Oharaeibacter diazotrophicus: one gene and its partner. The protein of the gene in region 2 interacts with the protein of the main gene of each other region in a pairwise test. Links are inferred from orthologs where the notes say so. Each region holds a gene or a part of one and is shown on either strand. Other genes may lie near its edges.

Region 1 (4,296 bases), on a different replicon or contig from region 2:
CTCTTCGCGCGTCTCGGTCGCGAACTCGAAGTTCGGGCCCTCGACGATGGCATCCACCGGGCAGGCTTCCTGGCAGAAGCCGCAGTAGATGCACTTGACCATGTCGATGTCGTATCGGGTCGTGCGCCGCGTGCCGTCGTTGCGGCGCGGGCCGGCCTCGATCGTGATCGCCTGGGCCGGGCAGATCGCCTCGCAGAGCTTGCAGGCGATGCAGCGCTCCTCGCCGTTCGGATAGCGGCGCAGCGCGTGCTCGCCGCGGAAGCGCGGCGACACCGGCCCCTTCTCGAAGGGATAGTTGATGGTCGGCTTCGGCTTGAAGAAGTAGCGCATGGCCAGGAAGAACCCGGACACGAACTCCTTCAACAGCAGCGACTTGGCGACGGCGTCGAGTCTCATCGACCGATCCCTCTTCCTCTGTTCCTCGTCGAGGGCGGTCGCCTTGCAAGGCGCCCTGCCCCACCCCAGATCACGTGTCAGGCCGGCGTGACGCCGATCCCGATCACCGAAACCCCGACCCACCAGCCGAGCGCGGCGAACACCAGGGCGTTCACCACGAAGACGACCTTCATGACGAGGTCGGCCCGCTTCGGGTCCGGCGCCCCGCCGAGCCGGGCGAGCGCCCGGCGGACCAGCGAGGCCACCACCGCGTAGTCGATCAACCCGACCAGCACGCCCAGCGCGGCCCCGAGGACGCCGGCGAGGGGAAGGTCGGGCCAGCCCATGGCCTCAGCCCGCCCAGCCGGTGACCTGCAGGACACCGGCGACGATCAGGACCATCGCCAGCGACAGCGGCAGGAACACCTTCCAGCCGAGGCGCATCAGCTGGTCGTAGCGGTAGCGGGGCACCATCGCCTTCGCCATCGCGATGAAGAAGAAGACGAAGCAGGTCTTGGCGGTGAACCAGATCACGCCCGGGATCCAGTTGAACGGCGGCAGGTCGACGATCGGCAGCCAGCCGCCCATGAACAGGATCGTGGTCAGCGCGCACATGGTGACGATCGCCACGTACTCGCCGAGCATGAACATCATGTACGGCGTCGAGCCGTATTCGACCATGAAGCCCGCGACCAGCTCCGACTCGGCCTCGACGAGGTCGAACGGCGGGCGGTTCGTCTCGGCGAGCGCCGAGATGAAGAAGATCACGAACATCGGGAAGAGCGGCAGCCAGTACCAGTTCAGGAACGACAGCCACGGCAGCCCGATCATGGTGGCGAGGCCGGTCTCCTGGCTCTTGACGATGTCCGTCAGGTTCAGCGAGCCGGCGCACAGCAGCACCGTGATGATCACGAAGCCGATCGACACCTCGTAGGACACCATCTGCGCCGCCGAGCGCAGCGCCGACAGGAAGGGATACTTCGAGTTGGACGCCCAGCCGCCGATGATGATGCCGTAGACCGACAGCGACGAGATCGCGAAGATGAACAGGATGCCGACGTTGATGTCGGCGACCACCCAGCCGTCCGCGACCGGCACCACCGCCCAGGCGAGCAGCGCCAGCGTCGTCGTCACCAAGGGCGCCAGCAGGAACAGGCCCTTGGACGCGCCGGACGGGATCACGGGTTCCTTCAGCACGAACTTCAGGAGGTCGGCGAAGGACTGGAACAGGCCGAACGGCCCGACCACGTTGGGCCCGCGGCGGATCTGCACGGCCGCCCAGATCTTGCGGTCGGCGTAGAGCAGGTAGGCGACCAGCACCAGGAGCACCACCAGGAGCAGGACGCTCTGCGCGGCGATCACGATGACGGGCCAGAGGATGTCGGACCAGAAGTTCATGTCGCCCCTCACTCGGCCGCGGCCTTGACGGCGCCGGCGGCGAGCGCGGAGCACTCGGCCATCACGGCGGACGCCCGCGCGATCGGATTGGTCAGGTAGAAGTCCGTGATGGTGCTCGCGAACGGCGCGGTGCCGACCGTGCCGCCGATGGCGGCGAGACCGACCACGGAGGCCGTGTCGGACGGCGGCAGCACGTCGACCGCCGCGAAATGCGGATGGTCGGCGTAGAGCCGGGCGCGCAGCTGCGCCAGACTGTCGAACGGCAGGCGTTTGCCGAGCACGTCGGACAGCGCACGCAGCACCGCCCAGTCCTCGCGGGCCTCGCCCGGCGGGAAGGTGGCGCGGGCGCCGACCTGCACGCGACCCTCGGTGTTGACGTAGGTGCCGGACTTCTCGGTGTAGGCCGCCCCCGGCAGGATCACGTCGGCGCGGTGAGCGCCGCTGTCGCCGTGGGTGCCGACGTAGACGACGAAGCTGCCGACGTAGTTGCCCATGGCGATCTCGTCGGCGCCGAGCAGGAACAGCACGTCGACCGCCCCGCCCTGCATGCCGCGGACGTCGAGCCCGCCGGCACCCGGCGTGAAGCCGAGGTCGAGCGCGCCGACCCGCGAGGCCGCGGTGTGCAGCACGGCGAAACCGTTCCACTCGTCCGAGACGGCGCCGACGTCGACCGCCAGCTTGGCCGCGGCCGACAGCACGGCGAGACCGTCCGGCCGCGCGATCGCACCCTGGCCGACCACGATCAGCGGACGCTTGGCGGCGGCGAGCACGTCGCGCACCGCGCCGTCGAGGCCGGTCAGGGCCTCCGGGCCGGTGCCGATCCAGGTGACGGGATAGGTCAGGTCGCGCTTGCCGCCGATCGCGTAGACCGGGCAGCCGCCGGCGCGCCAGCGCTTGCGGATGCGGGCGTTGAGCACCGGCGCCTCGTGGCGCGGGTCGGTGCCGACCAAGAGGATGGCGTCGGCCGCCTCGATGCCGGCGACGCCGGGGTTGAACAGGTAGGCGCCGCGGCCGAGCGAGCCGTCGAGCACCGTGCCGTCCTGGCGACCGTCGACGTTCGGAGAGCCGAGCGCGGCCATCAGGCCCTTCAGCGCGTAGATCTCCTCGACCGAGGCGAGGTCGCCGGCGATGGCGCCGATCCGGTTCGGCGCGGTCGCCGCCACCTTGGCCTTGATCGCGGCGAAGGCCTCGGTCCAGGACGCCGGGCGCAGGCGGCCGTTCTCACGGACGTAGGGGCGGTCGAGCCGCTGGGTCTTGAGGCCGTCCCAGACGAAGCGCGTCTTGTCCGAGATCCACTCCTCGTTCACCTCCTCGTTGAGGCGGGGGAGGATGCGCATGACCTCGCGGCCGCGGCTGTCGACGCGGATCGCCGAGCCGAGGGCGTCCATCACGTCGACCGACTCGGTCTTGGCGAGTTCCCAGGGGCGGGCCTGATAGGCGTAGGGCTTGGAGGTCAGCGCGCCGACCGGGCAGAGGTCGATGACATTGCCCTGCAGCTCGGACGACATCGCCCGCTCGAGATAGGTGGTGATCTCGGCGTCCTCGCCGCGGCCGATCAGGCCGAGCTCGGTGATCCCCGCCACCTCGGTGGTGAAGCGCACGCAGCGGGTGCAGTGGATGCACCGCGTCATGATCGTCTTGACCAACGGCCCGATGTACTTGTCCTCGACGGCGCGCTTGTTCTCGACGTAGCGCGAACTGTCGACGCCGTAGGCCATCGCCTGGTCCTGCAGGTCGCACTCGCCGCCCTGGTCGCAGATCGGGCAGTCGAGCGGATGGTTGATCAGCAGGAACTCCATCACGCCCTCGCGGGCCTTCTTGACCATCGGCGACTTGGTCAGCACGACGGGCGGCTCGCCGTTCGGGCCGGGCCGGAGGTCCTTGACCTGCATGGCGCAGGACGCCGTCGGCTTGGGCGGGCCGCCCTTCACCTCGACGAGGCACATGCGGCAGTTGCCGGCGATCGACAGCCGTTCGTGGAAGCAGAAGCGCGGAACCTCCGCGCCGGCCTGCTCGCAGGCCTGCAGCAGCGTCGCATCCGGCGCGACTTCGATCTCGGTTCCGTCGACGATGAGCTTTGCCATCACTTCGCCTCTTGGGCCGCCGGAGCGGCTCGATCACCCTTGAACCGTCACGCCTTGGTGAGCAGCTCTTCGATCTTGTTCAATCGGGCCTCGATCTCGTCGACCTTGGCCTCCTGCTCGTCGGCCCGCAGGCCGGCGCTCGTTCCGAGCCCCAAGGCATAGAGGACGGAGTGCCTCAACTCGTCGAACCGCTTGTCCATGCGGTCGAAGCGGTTCTCGAGTCGGTCGATCTTCCTACCCTGCTCGATCTGCTCCGCGCGCATTTCCCGGAGCAGCTTCAAGACGATGTTGTCCGGCTCCTCGCCCATCGCCCCCTCCTCATTCCGCCGCCACGGCGTGCGCCTTGGCGTAGGCGTCGATGCGGGCTTCCATCACCGGGCGGAAGTTCTTGATCAGGCCCTGGATCGGCCACGCCGCGGCGTCGCCGAGGGCGCAGATC
Region 2 (5,489 bases):
CTGGCCGATCTCGATCACCTTCTTCTCGGTGAGGGTCGCGGTCGGGCAGGCCTGGACGCAGGCGCCGCAGCTGACGCACTCGGACTCGAGGAAGGCCTCGCTCATGCCCGGCGAGACGCGGCTGTCGAAGCCGCGGCCGGCGATCGTCAGCGCGAAGGTGCCCTGGACCTCCTCGCAGGCGCGGACGCAGCGGTTGCAGACGATGCACTTCGAGGGGTCGTAGGTGAAGTACGGATTGGACTCGTCCTTCGGCATCCACTCGAAGTTGGCGGCGCCGTCGGCGGTGCGCGCCTTGACGTGGTTGGCGCCGTCGTAGCCGTAGCGGACCTCGCGCAGGCCGACCGCGCCGGCCATGTCCTGCAGCTCGCAGTCGCCGTTGGCGGCGCAGGTCAGGCAGTCGAGCGGGTGGTCGGAGATGTAGAGCTCCATCACGCCCTTGCGGATCGTCTTCAGGCGATCCGTCTGGGTGTGCACGACCATGCCCGGCGCGACCGGCGTGGTGCAGGAGGCCGGCGTGCCGGCGCGGCCCTCGATCTCGACGAGGCAGAGCCGGCAGGAGCCGAAGGCGTCGAGCGTGTCGGTGGCGCAGAGCTTGGGGATCTGCGTCCCCATCTCCATGGCGGCGCGCATCACCGAGGTGCCCTCGGGCACCGTCACGGAGACGCCGTCGATCACCAGGGTCACGGTCTTCTCGGCCTTGGAGGCCGGGGTGCCGAAGTCGATTTCCTTGATCAGCATCGGTGCCTCCTCACTCGGCCGCGACGAGGCGCGGGGAGCGGTGGAAGTCCTCGGGGAAGTGGTTCAGCGCGCTCGTCACCGGATATGGGGTGAACCCGCCGAGCGCACAGAGCGAACCGAGCTTCATGGTGTTGGAGAGGTCGCGCACGATCGCGAGGTTCTTCTCGACCTCGATGCCGGCGATGACCTTGTCGATCGTCTCCTTGCCGCGGGTCGAGCCGATGCGGCAGGGCGTGCACTTGCCGCAGCTCTCGATCGCGCAGAACTCGAAGGCGAAGCGGGCCTGGCGGGCCATGTCGGCGGTGTCGTCGAAGACGACGATGCCGCCGTGGCCGATCAGGCCGTCGCGGGCGGCGAAGGCCTCGTAGTCGAACGGGGTGTCGAACAGGGCGCGCGGGAAATAGGCGCCGAGCGGGCCGCCGACCTGCACCGCCTTGACCGGACGGCCGGAGAAGGTGCCGCCGCCGATGTCGTCGACGAGCACGCCGAGCGAGACGCCGAAGGCGGTCTCGAACAGGCCGCCGTGCCTGACGTTGCCGGCGAGCTGGATCGGCATGGTGCCGCGCGAGCGGCCCATGCCGTAGTCGGCGTAGGCCTTGGCGCCCTCGGCGAGCACGAAGGGCACGGTGGCGAGCGACAGCACGTTGTTGATGACGGTCGGCTTGCCGAACAGACCCTTGTGCGCCGGCAGCGGCGGCTTGGCGCGGACGAGGCCGCGCTTGCCTTCCAGGCTCTCGAGCAGCGAGGTCTCCTCGCCGCAGACGTAGGCGCCGGCGCCGGAGCGGACGAAGAGATCGAAGGCGCGGCCCGAGCCGGCGACGTCGGTGCCGAGCAGGCCGGCGCGGCGGGCGACCGCGATCGCCTCGTTCATCGCCGCGATGGCGAGCGGATATTCCGAGCGGCAATAGACGTAGCCGCGGGTCGCCCCGACGGCGAGGCCGGCGATCGTCATGCCTTCGACGAGCACGAAGGGATCGCCCTCCATGATCATGCGGTCGGCGAAGGTGCCGCTGTCGCCCTCGTCGGCGTTGCAGACGATGTACTTCTGCGCCCCGGCGGCGTCGTGGACGGTCTTCCACTTGATGCCGGTCGGAAAGCCGGCGCCGCCGCGGCCGCGCAGACCGGAGGCGGTGACCTCGGCGACGATGTCGAGCGGGGCCATGCCGATGGCGCGCTCGAGACCCTTGTAGCCGCCGTGGGCGCGGTAGTCGTCGAGCGAGACCGGGTCGGTAACGCCGCAGCGGGCGAAGGTGAGCCGGGTCTGGCGGCGCAGCCAGTCGAGGCTCGACGTCGGGCCGAGGGCGAGCGGATGATGGGCGCCGGTCACGGCGGTCAGGAGGCCGGCGTCGATCAGCGACGGCACGTCGGCCGGGCCGACCGGGCCGTAGGCGTGACGGACGCCGTGGAAGGCGACCTCGACCATCGGCTCCAGCCAGAGCATGCCGTGCGAGCCGTTGCGGACGATCGCGACGTCGATGCCGCGGGCCTCGGCGGCGGCACGGATCGCGGCCGCGACCGCGTCGGCGCCGCAGGCGACGGCGGCGCTGTCGCGGGGAACGTAGACGGTGACGGTCATCGCTCGACCTCCGTGGCGATGGCGTCGATCGCGGCGGCGTCGAGCCGGCCGACGAGGCGGCCGTCGACCATCGCGGACGGCGCGGTGGCGCACAGGCCGAGGCAGTAGATCGGCTCGAGGGTGACGGCGCCGTCGGCCGAGGTCTCGCCCATGGCGACGCCGAGGCGGCGCTCGGCGTGGGCGATCAGATCGTCGCAGCCCATCGACTGGCAGGCCTCGGCCCGGCACAGCTTGACCACGTGGCGGCCGGCCGGGGCGTGGCGGAAGTCGTGGTAGAAGGTCACGACGCCGTGGACCTCGGCGCGCGTGAGGTTGAGCTCCTGGGCGATCACGGGGACGGCGGCCTCGGGCACGAAGCCGAAGGCCTCCTGGAGGGCGTGCAGGATCGGCAGCAGCGGCCCCTCCAGGCCGGCGAAATCGGAGACGAGTTCACGCGTCCGCTCGACGCTGAACGATTCATGGCGCGACAATCTGGTCCTCCCGGATCCTCGGACGGCCGAAGATGCGCCCCCGCGGGGGCGGGATCAATAAAGCGGATTCGTCCGTCGATAGGGTTTCTCTATCGATCCGGCGGAATTGGTGCTCGAAATTTAACTGTCGAGGCGAAATGTCGCTTTCGTTCAAGCCGCGCCCGGACGCGCCGCGGCGGCCGGATCGGGCGCCGGATCGGCGTGCCGACGCGCCTCGGCGATCAGCGCGGCGACCAGCGGCGCCTGCGGCTCGCGGCGGGTGGTGACGAGGCCGATGGCGTGCGAGACGGTCGGCTCGGTGATCGGGATCGCCTGCATCAGGCCGGAGCGGTCCATGCTCTCGGCGAAGCGGGCCGGCATGATCGAGGCGAACCGGCCGGTGCGCACGTGGGTGTGCAGCACGATCATCGAGTTGCTCTCGATCCGCGGCGCCACCGCGGCGCCGGCCTGACCGAGGTGGCGCTCGACGAGGCGGCGGTGCTGCATGTCGGGCGTCAGCAGGCAGAGCGGCATCGCCCCGGCCTCGGCCCACGACACGCTGGCGCGGTCGGCGAGCGGGCCGCCGGGTGCGACCAGCAGCGAATAGCGCTCCTCGTAGAGCGGCACCGCGGCGAAGCGGGCGGCGACGCCGGCGTCGAGGTAGGTGATGCCGGCCTCGACCTCGAAATCCTCGATGCTCTTCAGGATCTGGTCGGACGTCATCGACAGCACGGTGAACCCGACCCGCTCGTGGCGGCCGCAGATCGGGCCGGTGATCTCGGCGACGAAGGGCAGCGCGGTCGGGATCACGGCGAGGCGCAGCGTGCCGGTCAGGCCCTGGCGCAGCGCCGCGACCTCCTGGCGCATCGTGCGCGCGTCGGTGACGAGGCGGCGCGACCACTCGAGGATGCGCTCGCCCTCGGGCGTGAAGCCCTGGAAGCGGCTGCCGCGCACCACGATCATCACGCCGAACTGCTCCTCGAGGCTCTTCACCGCCGAGGACAGCGTCGGCTGGGTGACGCCGGCCGCCTCGGCGGCGCGGCCGAAGTGACGCTCGCGCGCGAGGTTGAGCAGGAGTTCGAGCTTGTCGAGCATGGACCGGACCTTACGGCGCCGCGGGCCGGCCGGTCAAACCGCGGGCGGCCACGGATGGCGACGGACGCCACCGACGGATCCGGCACCGACGCGGCTTGCCGGGCCGGCGCGGGCGCGTATAGCGTTCGGCCGGGGCGCGCGAGATGCCGGCGAACGGCACGGTCGACGGACCGGGAGGACTGGAGATGACGATGAAGAAGACGGTGTGGGCGCTCGCGGTCGGCAGCGCCCTTTCGGCGTTGCCGGCGTGGGCCGGGGAAATCCAAGTGGCGGTGGTCGGCCCGATGACCGGCCAGCTCGCGGCGATCGGCGACCAGTTCCGCAACGGCGCCCAGGCCGCCGTCGACGCCATCAACGCCGCCGGCGGCGTCAATGGCGACACGCTGAAGCTCCTGGTCGAGGACGACCAGTGCGATCCCAAGCAGGCGGTGTCGGTGGCGAACCGCCTCGTCGGCGAGGGCGTGCTGTTCGTCGACGGCCACGCCTGCTCGGGCGCCTCGATCCCGGCCTCGGCGGTCTACGCGGAGAACGGCGTGGTGATGATGTCGCCGGCCTCCTCCAACCCGGCGCTCACCGACGAGGCGGCGGCCAAGGGCTGGACCACGATCATGCGGCTCTACACCCGCGACGACGCCCAGGGCGAGTTCCTCGGGCCGTGGCTGGCCGAGCGCTACAAGGACAAGAAGATCTTCGTCCTGCACGACAAGTCGCCCTACGGCCAAGGCCTCGCCACGGCGGTCAAGGACAGCTTCGAGAAGGCCGGCGGCAAGACCATCGGCTTCGAGGGCATCAACCCCGGCGAGAAGGACTACAACGCCCTCGTCATCAAGCTGAAGGACCTCGCCCCCGACCTCGTCTACTTCGGCGGCTACCATCCGGAGGCCGGCCTGATCCTGCGCCAGGCCGCCGACCAGGGCTTCAAGCTGAACCTGATGATGGGCGATTCGATCGCCAGCCCCGAGTTCTGGGCGGTCGCCGGTCCCGCCGGCGAGGGCACCATGTTCACCTTCCCGGCCGATCCGCAGCAGCGCCCCGAGGCGGCCGCGGCCGTCGAGGCGATCAAGGCCAAGGGCTTCCAGCCCGAGGGCTTCACCCTGTTCGCCTACGCCACCATCCAGGCCTTCGCGGCCGGCATCGAGCGCGCCGGCACCGCCGCCGACGGCACCGCGGTCGCCGCGGCGCTGAAGGACGGCAAGCCGGTCGACACCATCATCGGGCCGGTCACCTTCGACCAGAAGGGCGACATCGTCGGCGCCAAGTACGACATCAACGTCTGGCACGACGGCAAGTACGCCAAGATGAACTGAACGCGGCCGCTGCTCCGGCACCCCCCGACCGGGGGTGCCGGACTTCCCACCGTGTGACGAAACGCACATCGGTGCGGGCCGCGGCGGGGCAAGGGTCCTCCCACCGGAGCGGCGGCGGCGTGGCGCCGTCGCCCTCCGCCGACAGGAGATGAGACCCATGACCGCCGCCCGCGCCCTCGCCCACGCCTTCACCGCGCTCACCGCCCCGGCCTGGGGCAACGCCGACCTTTCCTCGGAGACCCGCCGCACCGCCGGCTTCTACCGCGCCGCGAACTTCCTGCCGTTCGTGCGGGTCGTCGCCGACGCCCCGCGCCTCGGCGCCCT

Evidence for each region. The genes of interacting proteins can lie anywhere in the genome.
Region 1: the proteins of EDD54_RS18470 (region 2) and nuoG interact in binary tests that used the Escherichia coli proteins (3 or more experiments, as listed by UniProt). The link is inferred for Oharaeibacter diazotrophicus from one-to-one orthologs.

What each region holds. Positions count from the first base shown.
Region 1 is NZ_SNXY01000006.1:1,266,360-1,270,655, forward strand. What follows is about bases 1,320-4,296. They hold nuoG (NADH-quinone oxidoreductase subunit NuoG), read right to left. Parts: upstream 3,858-4,296; coding sequence 1,782-3,857; downstream 1,320-1,781. Other genes in these bases: nuoH (NADH-quinone oxidoreductase subunit NuoH), read right to left, coding at 1,320-1,773; EDD54_RS05995 (hypothetical protein), read right to left, coding at 3,905-4,165; nuoF (NADH-quinone oxidoreductase subunit NuoF), read right to left, coding at 4,176-4,296. Outside these bases: NADH-quinone oxidoreductase subunit NuoI, read right to left, coding at 1-396; EDD54_RS05980 (hypothetical protein), read right to left, coding at 474-722; more of nuoH, read right to left, coding at 727-1,319. UniProt on the Escherichia coli protein: NDH-1 shuttles electrons from NADH, via FMN and iron-sulfur (Fe-S) centers, to quinones in the respiratory chain. The immediate electron acceptor for the enzyme in this species is believed to be ubiquinone.
Region 2 is NZ_SNXY01000010.1:173,362-178,850, reverse strand. What follows is about bases 1,048-3,897. They hold EDD54_RS18470 (formate dehydrogenase subunit gamma), read right to left. Parts: upstream 2,785-3,897; coding sequence 2,311-2,784; downstream 1,048-2,310. Other genes in these bases: EDD54_RS18465 (LysR family transcriptional regulator), read right to left, coding at 2,935-3,858; EDD54_RS18475 (NADH-ubiquinone oxidoreductase-F iron-sulfur binding region domain-containing protein), read right to left, coding at 1,048-2,314. In the rest of the region: fdhF (formate dehydrogenase subunit alpha), read right to left, coding at 1-738; more of EDD54_RS18475, read right to left, coding at 749-1,047; EDD54_RS18460 (branched-chain amino acid ABC transporter substrate-binding protein), read left to right, coding at 4,044-5,165; EDD54_RS23100 (hypothetical protein), read left to right, coding at 5,323-5,489. UniProt on the Escherichia coli protein: NDH-1 shuttles electrons from NADH, via FMN and iron-sulfur (Fe-S) centers, to quinones in the respiratory chain. The immediate electron acceptor for the enzyme in this species is believed to be ubiquinone.